DNA from 2 places in the Microbacterium sp. 69-7 genome. Region 1 is predicted to be linked to the other one. Evidence: predicted binding sites of a transcription regulator. Region 1 holds the regulator's gene; the other holds the start of a gene.
What was found. The regulator LexA, encoded in region 1, represses DNA repair genes until DNA is damaged. The targets are predictions, from matches to a motif close to TCGAACANNTGTTCGA.
Positions count from the first base shown of each region.

Region 2: a site for LexA is predicted at 3,043-3,058, ahead of BGN98_RS12880 (HNH endonuclease signature motif containing protein). Genes of this name have one in related genera too.

Region 1 covers NZ_MKRU01000007.1:9,019-14,567, reverse strand. The annotation lists gene hisH (imidazole glycerol phosphate synthase subunit HisH) at 10-708, opposite strand; gene hisB (imidazoleglycerol-phosphate dehydratase HisB) at 705-1,316, opposite strand; gene BGN98_RS00860 (histidinol-phosphate transaminase) at 1,375-2,481, opposite strand; gene BGN98_RS00855 (LysM peptidoglycan-binding domain-containing protein) at 2,516-2,896, opposite strand; gene lexA (transcriptional repressor LexA) at 3,207-3,872, shown strand; gene BGN98_RS00845 (hypothetical protein) at 3,939-4,802, shown strand; gene BGN98_RS00840 (methylenetetrahydrofolate reductase) at 4,813-5,549, opposite strand, start outside.
Region 2 covers NZ_MKRU01000101.1:6,860-12,408, forward strand. The annotation lists gene BGN98_RS12875 (proline--tRNA ligase) at 1-1,550, shown strand, start outside; gene BGN98_RS12880 (HNH endonuclease signature motif containing protein) at 1,644-3,032, opposite strand; gene BGN98_RS12885 (cellulase family glycosylhydrolase) at 3,218-4,843, shown strand; gene BGN98_RS12890 (LOG family protein) at 4,884-5,549, shown strand, end outside.

The sequences.
Region 1 (5,549 bases):
GAGAGACTACTACCGGGTGCGGGTGAGGTCTTGCGGAAGCGAGGAGATCCAGTTCGCGAGAAGCCGGATGCCGGCCTCGCCGCTCTTCTCGGGATGGAACTGCGTCGCCGACAGCGGTCCGTTCTCGACGGCGGCGAGGAACGGCGTGCCGTAGTCGCACCACGTGAGGGCGGGTTGACGGAACGGCCGCGTGACCTCGAGCGACCAGTGCTGGGCGGCGTAGGAGTGCACGAAGTAGAACCGTTCGTGCTCCAGGCCGCGAAAAAGAGTCGAGCCTTCGCCCACCCGCACCGTGTTCCAGCCCATGTGCGGGAGCACCGGCGCGTCGAGTTCGGTGACCGCGCCGGGCCACTCGCCGAGCCCCTCGGTGTCGTCACCGCGTTCCACACCGTGCTCGAACATCACCTGCATGCCGACACAGATGCCCAGCACCGGCAGACCTCCGGCGAGACGACGTTCGATGATCTCGTCGCCGCGCGTGGCGCGCAGGGACTCCATCACGGCCCGGAAGGCTCCGACGCCGGGTACGACCAGACCTGCGGCGTCGTGGATCAGGCCACGATCGGCCGTGAGCCGCGCATCGGCTCCCGCGGCGACGAGGGCCTTCACCGCGGAGTGGACATTGCCCGACCCGTAGTCGAGCACAGCCACGAGAGGCCGCTCCTCGATGCGGGTACCGGCCTCGAGCCCTGCGGTGGCGTCGGTCATAGGGCGCCCTTCGTACTGGGGATGCCGTGGACCAGGGGGTCGAGCGCCTTCGCCTGCCGGAAGGCCCGCGCGAACGCTTTGTACTCGGCTTCGGCGATGTGGTGCGGGTCCCGTCCGCCGAGCACCGTGACGTGCATCGTCAGACCGGCATTGAAAGCGAGCGCTTCGAACGTGTGACGCACGAGCGACCCGGTGAAGTGGCCGCCGATGAGATGGTGCTCGAACCCGACCGGCTCCCCGGTGTGGACCAGATAGGGGCGCCCGCTGATGTCGACCACGGCCTGGGCCAGCGCCTCGTCCAGGGGAACGAGCGCATCCCCGTAGCGCGAGATGCCGCTCTTGTCGCCGAGCGCCTGACGGATCGCCTGACCCAGGACGATCGCGGTGTCTTCGACGGTGTGGTGCGCATCGATGTCGGTGTCTCCCGAGGCGCGCACGGTGAGATCGGTGAGCGAGTGCTTTGCGAAGGCTGTGAGCAGGTGGTCGAAGAACGGCACCGTGGTGTCGATGCTGCTGTGCCCGGTGCCGTCGAGGTCGAGATCGAGTTCGACCGTGGACTCGCTGGTCGCGCGTCGCAAGGATGCCGTGCGGGGGGCCGGGGTGCTCATGAGCCGAGTCTACCGAGAGCCCGCGCGCCGGCCCGGCGTGTTACCCCGGCGTTCACCGTCAGTGCGCGCCGGAACCGCCCGGGCCGAGTGAGGCGAGCGCGTCGAGGAACGCCGTCGACTCCTCCGCGGTGCCCGCCGTGACACGCAGACTGTGGGCGATGCCGACATCGCGGATCAGAACGCCGCGGTCGTAGAGCCCCTGCCACGTCGCCGCAGGATCTTCCACACCGGAGAAGAGCACGAAGTTCGTCCAGCTCTCGAAGGGGCGGTAGCCGAGCGCGTCGAGTGTCGCGGAGATACGGTCGCGCTGAGCGACGATCTCGTCGACCATCGCGAGCATCGCCGGCGCGTGACGCAGCGCGGCCGATGCCGCCGCCTGCGTCAGCGCACTGAGGTGGTAGGGAAGCCGCACCAGACGCAGAGCATCGATGACGGCGGGGTCGGCCGCGAGGTAGCCGACGCGAGCGCCGGCGAACGCGAAGGCCTTGCTCATCGTGCGAGACACGACCAGCCGCGGCCGATCGGGCAGCAGCGTCAGTGCCGACCGGGAATCGCGGGGCGCGAACTCCTGGTAGGCCTCGTCGACGATCACAATGCCCGGTGCGGCGTCATAGACGGCCTCGATCACATCGAGTCCGAGTGGCGTTCCGGTCGGGTTGTTCGGCGCGCACAGAAAGACGACATCCGGCTGCGCACGGTCGACCTGAGCGGCCGCGTCTTCGGGGGCGAGTGTGTAGTCGACGCCGCGCGTCCCGCTCACGTACGTCGCGCCAGTGGCACGAGTGAGCAGCGGGTACATCGAGTAGGTCGGTGCGAAACCGAAGGCCGTCCGACCGGGGCCGGCGAACGCTTGCAGAAGGTGCTGCAAAACCTCATTGGATCCGTTCGCCGCCCAGATCTGCGCGGCCGACAGGCCATGACCCAGGTAGTCCGCGAAGCCCTCCCGCACGGCGGTGAACTCGCGATCCGGATAGCGGTTCACCTCCCGGAGCGCACGGGCGATGCTGTCGAGGATGTCGTCCGCGACCGCTTCGGGCACCGGATGCGTGTTTTCGTTGACGTTCAGCGCGACGGGCAGCGGAGCCTGGGGAGCGCCGTAGGGCGTCAGGCCGCGCAGGTCGTCTCTGAGGGGAAGGTCATCGAGTCGAACGCTCACCCTCACCATCGTAGAGGTCGCCGTGATGAGCGGACGAGGCTGATCAGTGGCCGGCGGAGTACTCGGCGGGGATCGCGATGCTCTGTCCGGCATCGAGGCTGCCCGAGTCCAAGGCGTTGAGTCGAACGATCGCGTCGACGGCGTCGCGCGGGTCGACGTCAGGTGCGACCGCGCGTGCGATCGACCAGAGCGTGTCGCCCGGCTGAACCGTGACGTGGGTGAACGTGACTCCCGAGGATCCCTCATTGGAGGCCAGCGCGCCGCCGCCGGACACGATGCCGATACCGAGCGCGACGATGACGGGGATGGAGGCGAGGAAGGCGAGCACCCGGCGACCACGAACCGTCAGGCGCAGACGGGTGGCGGGGGCCGCCGCGATGACACGGCCGCGGGGCGAGGCGCCGAGGATGTCGATCGTGGTCATGGGTTCCTCCTTGAGACGTGTCCCGCGCCGCGGCGTCGGGGGTGAGAGCGTCACCTCGAAGATTCGAGTCGAGATTCGCATCCGCCTCTCGGCCGGGAGAGCCGGATGCGAATCTCTGTTCCGAATCTATCTTCGATAGTGTTCGAGTGTCAAGCGATACGGTTCTCGCAGATGAATCGAATCCGACACGCGCACGCGTGCCGTCCGACCGTGCGAAAACCGGATACGGTTTCGACAAGACGACCCCATCACCAACCTCCGACATTCGAAGGCTCTGCCTTCCGGGGACGCGATCGAAGGAGCGCGCGATATGGCCGAGAAGCCTCAGACACGCAGGCGGAAGAACCTCAGCGACAAGCAGCTGAAGATCCTCGAGGTGATCCAGACCTCCATCGCGCGCCACGGCTACCCGCCGAGCATGCGCGAGATCGGCGATGCCGTGGGCCTGAAGTCGCTGTCCAGCGTCACCCACCAGCTCAACCAGCTGGAGCTGAGCGGCTACCTCCGCCGCGACGCCGGCAAGACGCGCGCGATGGAGGTCCTCATCGATCTGCCGGGTGCCGCCGCCGAGAATCCCGCCGACCTCGTTCCGGCCGTGGGCGATGCGGCACTGGTCCCTCTGGTGGGGCGCATCGCGGCGGGCGTGCCGATCACGGCAGACCAGCAGGTCGAGGAGATCTTCCCCCTCCCCCGCCAGCTCGTCGGCAAGGGCGACCTGTTCATGCTCAAGGTCAGCGGCGAGTCGATGATCGACGCCGCCATCTGCGACGGCGACTGGGTCGTCGTGAGATCGCAGCCGACCGCGGACAACGGCGACATCGTCGCGGCGATGCTCGACGGCGAAGCGACGGTGAAGACCTTCCGGCAGCGGGACGGCCACACGTGGCTGCTCCCCCGCAACTCCTCCTTCGAGCCCATCCTCGGCGACGACGCGGTGGTCCTCGGTCGCGTCGTGGCCGTCCTGCGCGCGATCTGATCATGTCGCGGGGGGCGCGCCCTCGCATCGGCCGTCGCGATCGTCCTGGCCGTCGTCTGCCTCCCGTTGTCCATCCTGAGCGTCTGGGCGCGGGTGCAGCTGGTCGACGAAGACGCGTTCACCGCGACGCGTGCACCGCTGGCCCGTTCGACCGCCGTGCAGGACGGGCTGATCGCGGCATCCGCCGACGCGGCCGACGCATTGCGGCGGCTGCAAGCGCCCGCCGCCGCCGCCGCGCAGACTCTCGTGCACGACACGATCGCCGACGCGATCCGCTCAGACGGCTTCGGGGCACTGTGGGAACAGCTTCTCCGACAGTCTCACCGCGCGCTCACGCTCGCCGCGACCTCCGATGGCTCCGGCGTCGTGGTGCAGACCGAGGCCGGACTCGGCATCCAGGTCGGCGCCGTGGTGGCGGGCGTGAAGGAACGTCTGAGCGCGCAGGGCGTGGCGTGGGCGACGCTCATCCCCTCCGTCGATCACGTCGTGGTCATCGGCTCCGGAGACGCCCTGGCCGCCATTCGAACGGGATATGCGCTCGGCGTGACGGTGGGATGGTGGATGCCGGTCGCTACCGTCATCCTGTTCCTCAGCGGGATCGCGCTCGCGCGGCGACGCCTGAACGCCCTGCGGCGGGCCGCGCTCGCGGCGGCCGCGGGCCTCGGAGCGCTGCTGATCGCGGCCGCGGCGGGCCGGGCGGCCGTATCGTCCGCCGCAACCGGGACGGCACTCACGCCGGCCGCGGCGGCCGCCGTCTACGACCAGCTGGTGTCGGCGGCGGTCGGCGCCGCCGGGGCAGCTCTGGCGATCGCTCTCGCCGTCGCCGCCGGAGCGTGGCTCGCCGGTCAGTCCGCGCGGGCGGCGGCTCTTCGCCGCGCGTGGAGTCGTTGGGGTCTTCGCCGCGCGGCGGCGGACGAGTCGTCCGACTGAGCGGACGGCGTCACGGGCTCGCTTCGGGGATCAGCTCTGCGGCGCGCAGCACGCCCAGAACGGTGTCGTGGTTGTTGAAGGCGTAGAGGTGGATGCCGTCGGCGCCGCCGGCGACAACGGACCGCGCGAGGTCGGCGGCATGGGCGAGGCCGACGGCGCGCTGCGCGGCGGCATCCGGAGCCGACTCGAGCGCCGCGGCGAGGGAGTCGGGGCGCGCATCCCCGGTGAGCTCGAGCACTCGGCGCAGTCGCCCCGGAGAGGTGATGGGCATGATCCCGGGCACGATCGGGATGACGACCCCGGCGGCGCGGGCGCGCTCGACGAAGTCGAGGTACTCGTCGGCGTGGAAGAAGAGCTGTGTCAGGGCGGACGTCGCCCCGGCGGCCTGCTTGGCCAGAAGTGCGTCGATGTCCTCGTAGCGGTGACGCGAACGCGGGTGACCGTTCGGGAACGCCGCGACGGCGATCTCGACGCGGTCGCCGTCGGTGACCTGCACGGCTCCCGGAAGCCCCGGGATCTCACGCTCGCGATACGGCGAGCGCTCCGCCTGCACCCGGCCGATCAGCTGCACGAGCTGAGCGGCCGACTCCAGATCGCCGACCACGATGTCGTCCTCGCCGACGCCGGCGGGCGGGTCGCCCCGCAGCGCCAGGAAGCGGGTGATGCCGGCATCGAGGAAGTCGCGGATGACCGTCGTGGCTTCGGCGTAGCTGCTGCCGACACAGGTCACGTGCGCGACGGGCGGAA
Region 2 (5,549 bases), on a different contig from region 1:
AAGTGCACTTCCCGGCACTGATGCCGCGCGACCCCTATGAGGCGACCGGACGCTGGGAGGAGTACGGCGACGGCATCTTCCGTCTGAAGGACCGCAAGGGCGCCGATTACCTGCTCGCCCCGACGCACGAAGAGGCGTTCACGCTGCTGGTCAAGGACCTGTACGGCTCGTACAAGGATCTGCCCCTAACGATCTACCAGATTCAGGACAAGTACCGCGACGAGGCACGTCCGCGCGCGGGACTCCTGCGCGGCCGCGAGTTCACGATGAAGGACGCGTACTCCTTCGACTACACCGACGCCGGGCTCGACACCAGCTACATGGCGCAGCGCGACGCCTACGAGCGCATCTTCCAGCGGCTGGGGCTGGAGTACGTCATCGTCCAGGCGGATGCCGGGGCGATGGGCGGCTCGCGCAGCGAGGAGTTCCTGCACCCGACGGCGATCGGCGAGGACACGTTCGTGCGTTCGGCCGGCGGCTACGCGGCCAACGTGGAGGCGTTCGAGACCCTGGCGCCCGAGCCCATCGCGTTCGACGGGTTCGGCGAGCCGGTGATCTTCGACTCCCCGAACACGCCCACGATCGAGACGCTCGTGGCGCACACCAACGCCGTGCTCGACGGCGAGTACACCGCCGCCGACACCCTCAAGAACGTCGTCCTCGCGCTCACACACCTCGACGGCAGCCGCGAGCTCGTCGTCGTCGGTCTCCCCGGCGATCGCGACGTCGACGAGAAGCGCGTCGAGGTGGCGTTCGCGCCCGCCGAGGTCGAGCCCGCCACGCCCGAGGACTTCGAGAAGCACCCGCTGCTGGTCAAGGGGTACATCGGGCCGTGGTCTCCCCAGGGCGCGATCCTGGGCGAGGAGTCAGCCACCGGCATCCGCTACGTCCTCGACCCCCGCGTCGTGGACGGCACGCGCTGGATCACCGGTGCGAACATCGATCAGAAGCACGTGCACTCGCTCGTCGCCGGACGCGACTTCGCCGCCGACGGCTACGTCGAGGTCGCAACGGTGCGGCCGGGCGATCCGGCGCCCGATGGTTCGGGACCTGTCGAGCTTGCGCGCGGCATGGAGATCGGTCACGTCTTCCAGCTGGGGCGCAAGTACGCCGAGGCGCTGGGGCTGAAGGTGCTCGACGAGAACGGCAAGCTCGTCACCGTCACGATGGGCTCCTACGGCATCGGCGTCACGCGGATCCTCGCGATCATCGCCGAGCTGAACAACGACGACAAGGGCCTCATCTGGCCCGCAGCCGTCGCGCCGTTCGACGTGCAGGTCGTGGCGACGGGGCGGGATGCCGCGGCCTTCGAACTCGCCGAGAAGCTGTCGGCGGATCTCGATGCGGTCGGTCTCGACGTGCTCTACGACGATCGACCGAAGGTCTCGCCCGGCGTCAAGTTCGGCGACGCCGAGCTCGTGGGAGTGCCGCAGATCGTGATCGCCGGCCGGGGCGCCGCCGAGGGTGAGGTGGAGCTCTGGGATCGTCGCTCCGGCGAACGCACGCTCGTCTCGGCCGCCGAGGCCGTCACCCGCCTCGCCGCGCGCTGACCGTCGCTCGCACCGCTCGCACCGCTCTTCGAGGGGCCCGCGCGAGCCGCCCGCGTGGCGCACGTGCGCACACGTGCGTGTGGCGTGTGCGGGTCAGAACGGTGCCGCGCGGTCGTCCGACGGCGCTGCGCGCTCTGAGGGTTCCGCCGCTCGGAACACCGGCATGCGTCGTTCGGGCTCCACGAGATAGCGCCGGCCGTACGGCGACGTCCACTCCACGACACCGCCGCTGTCGGGGAGCTGCACCACCGTCCAGCCGCCGTGATGCTTCACCGTGTGGTGCCCGGCGCACAGGGGTGCGAGATTGTCGGCGGAGGTGTTCCCGCCGTCGAACCAGGCCACGGTGTGGTCGATGTCGCATCGCGAGGCGGGCATGACGCAGCCCGGAGCCATGCACCGTTCCGCCCGCCACCTGACGAGCCGACGCAACTCAGGCGGCGGGTCGTAGCGGTGGCGCCCGACCGACAGCACCGCGCCCGTCTCGGGGTGGGTCAGAACGCGCAGCCAGCTCGTGGCGCCGCCGCTGAGTCGTCGTGCCTGGTCGATCGGAACGGGACCCACACCTTCGACGGTGGCCGGCTCGGACGCCGCGCGGGAATCGTCGAGCAGCGACAGCACCGGCACTGTCACGACGACTGTCGGACGGATGCCCGCCACAGCCGGAGCGTGGCCGTCGCAGCGACCGTCGATGAGCAGATCGCCCAGAATGTCCGCGCGTACCTGGTCGAGCGTTCGCTCGTCGGGCGGAACCTCGTCTGCGGGCGCGGCGCCGGGGGTCGCCAGCGCGGCATCCGCCCCGCCACGACCGGTTCGATGGCCCGCGATGGCCTTTCCCATGCGGGTGAGGCGGTCGAAGATGGCGTGGGCCTCGACGCTCGGCAGATACGCGGTCAGGAGGGACATGCCGTCGCCCGCGGGGGCGACGGACACCCGCCGCTCGTCGACGGCGCGCGCATGCTTGTCGGCAAGGGCCTCTGCGGTCGCCGCGGTGGCCAGATCGCGCAGCCGGCGGCGGAAGGTTCCCGCGGGGAGGCGTTCGGCCAGCGACACCGCGTCATCGATCAGCCGCGACCCGATCGCGGGATCGACGCTGTCGAGCACGTCCACGAGGAAACGTGCGTGCTGGTCGGTGATGCGTGCCCCGTGAAGTGCATCCCATGCCGCCGGGTAGCGCTCGACCAACGCCGTCGCGCGGGCCATCAGATCGCCGGCCGCGTACTCGGTGATCCGAAGCGCCGCCGCCAGCTCGAGTCGCAGCGACCGGTCGATCATGTCGTCGGTGCACGCGTGCGGTGCCGCGGCGGCCATCGCATCGCTTCGCGCGGCGGCGACGCAGGCGTACTGCTCCGCCGTGTGGACGGCGACCACCGCGGCGATATCGGTGACCTGCGCGACGGGATCGCGCGGCGGCAGTGACGACTCGATCGCCACGATGTCCGCCCAGAAGCCGGGGTCCGGCTCGAGGTCGGTGTCGATGTTCATGATCCGAGTATAGAACATATGTTCTAATATGGGAAGCGTGTTGGGCCATGGTCGAGCAAGCGTTTGGGGACCAGCGGCGACGCGGCGAGCGCCGGGTCGCTACTCTGGGGGCGGCGAGATCGTCGACGATGCCACCTGTCGCGAGACGCCGACCACCCCCGCAGTTGGCATCGAAAGGAATGCGCATGCGCGATCGTCGTCGTCCCCTCGGCATCCGCCGCCTCATGAGCATCGCGGCGCTCGCCGTCAGCGCGGTGCTGGCCGTCGGCGCCGTGGCCCCGCTGTCGGCGCACGCCGCTGCGGACGGGTGGTGGCACACCTCGGGCTCGCGCATCGTCGCCGCGGACGGAAGCACCGTCACCATCAAAGCGGCGAACTGGTTCGGGCTGGAGACTCCCAACTGCGCGCCGCACGGGCTGTGGTCGATCACCCTCGACGAGGGCCTCGCGCAGATCGCGGCCATGGGGTTCAACACGGTGCGACTGCCGTACTCGAACCAGTGCCTCGCGGCATCCACGACATCGTCCATCGACGCCTCGCGTAATCCCGACCTGGTCGCGCTGACGCCGTTGCAGCTGATGGATGCGGTCATCGCCAAGGCGCGCGCCCACGGGCTGCGCGTCATCCTCGACCGTCACCGCATCGAGTCGTCGGGCCAGTCCGAGCTCTGGTACACCTCGACCTACAGCGAGAAGCGCTGGATCGACGACTGGGTCATGCTCGCGAACCGCTACCGCGATGACCCGACGGTGGTCGGCGCCGACCTCCACAACGAGCCGCACGGTTCCGCCTGCTGGGGGTGCGGCGATACCTCCCGCGACTGGTGGGCGGCGGCGACGCGCGCCGGCAATGCCGTGCTCGCCGCCAACCCCCGACTGCTGATCATCGTCGAAGGCGTGGAGCGCCAGAACGATGCCAGCACGACCTGGTGGGGAGGCGGCCTGAAGGATGCCGGCGCCAAGCCCGTGGTGTTCGCGACATCGAACCGGGTCGTCTATTCGCCGCACGAGTATCCCGCCTCGGTGTACGGGCAGTCGTGGTTCTCGGCGCCGAACTACCCCGCCAACCTGCCGTCGGTCTGGGACGCGAACTGGGGATATCTGGCCCGCACCGGCTCCGCGCCGATCTTCGTCGGGGAGTTCGGCACGAAGCTCGAGACGACGAGTGACGCCCAATGGTTGAGGGCTCTGGTGTCCTACCTGGGGACGAACGGCCTGAGCTTCGGCTACTGGTCGTTCAACCCGAACAGCGGCGATACCGGCGGGCTCGTCGCGGACGACTGGAAGACGCCGCAGACAGCAAAGCTCGCCGCGCTCGCGCCGGTGCTCGCCGGCGGGTCCGCCACCCCGATGCCATCGCCGACCGCGTCCGCCACCCGGACACCGTCGCCCACGCCTACGCCGTCGCCCACGCCCAGGACGTCGCCCACGCCCACGCCTACGCCGTCGCCCACGCCCACGTCGTCGCCCACGCCCACGTCCCTCCCGTCCCCGGGCTCCGCACCGGTTTCCGCCACCTGGATGCTGCAGAGCGCGTGGCAGGACGGCTATGTGGCGGAGTTCTCCGTCAGCGCTTCTCGCGCGGTCGCCGGCTGGACGATCTCCTGGTCCAGCCCGGGAGCGACGCAGGTGGTCAACGCCTGGGGCATGTCGTGTACGGTCGCCTCCGGCTCCATCGCCTGTACCGGAAAGGACTGGGCCGGCGCGCTCGCCGCCGGTCAGAGCGTGCGCGTCGGCCTGCAGGTCGCCGCGGCTTCCGCGCCGGTGAGTCCGCGCCTGACGGTGGCGGGGAAAGAGACCCGCGTTCGGTGATCGTTCACCCGATGACCGTCGAGGATGCGAGGGTGGGGACATGGCAGAACGCTCCACGCTCCCTCCCGCGGTGACCGACGGCATCCGACGCCTGCTGGACGAGGCCGGCGTCGTCGAGGATGCAGATCTCATCGCACGCATCCTCGCGACGGGCGTCGGCATGGGTCTCGACCGCGCCGATCGCCTCGACCTCAAGATCACATCGGCTGCTCTCACAGAGATGCGCGCCGCGTTTCAACTGTTCGCGCCGTTTCGAGGTGTCCCGAAGGTGACGGTGTTCGGCTCGGCGCGCACGGCCCCGGACTCGCCGTTGTACCGGCTCACGGTGGAACTGACTGCAGCCCTCGCCGCTCGCGGCTGGATGACCGTGACCGGAGCAGGCCCGGGAATCATGCAAGCCGCCGCCGAGGGCGCCGGGCCCACACACTCTCTCGGCGTCTCGATCCGCCTGCCGTTCGAGGAGAAACCGAACGCGATCATCGCCGCGCACGAGCGCAACGTCGCGATGAAGTACTTCTTCACCCGCAAGCTCATGCTCGTGAAGGAATCCAGTGGCTTCGTCTGCTTGCCGGGAGGCTTCGGCACGCTCGACGAGATGTTCGAGCTGCTGACGCTGCAGCAGACGGGAAAAGCCGTTCCCACGCCGATCGTGCTGCTCGATCGCCCGGGAGGCGCCTTCTGGGCGGGGCTGCGCCGCTTCGCCGAT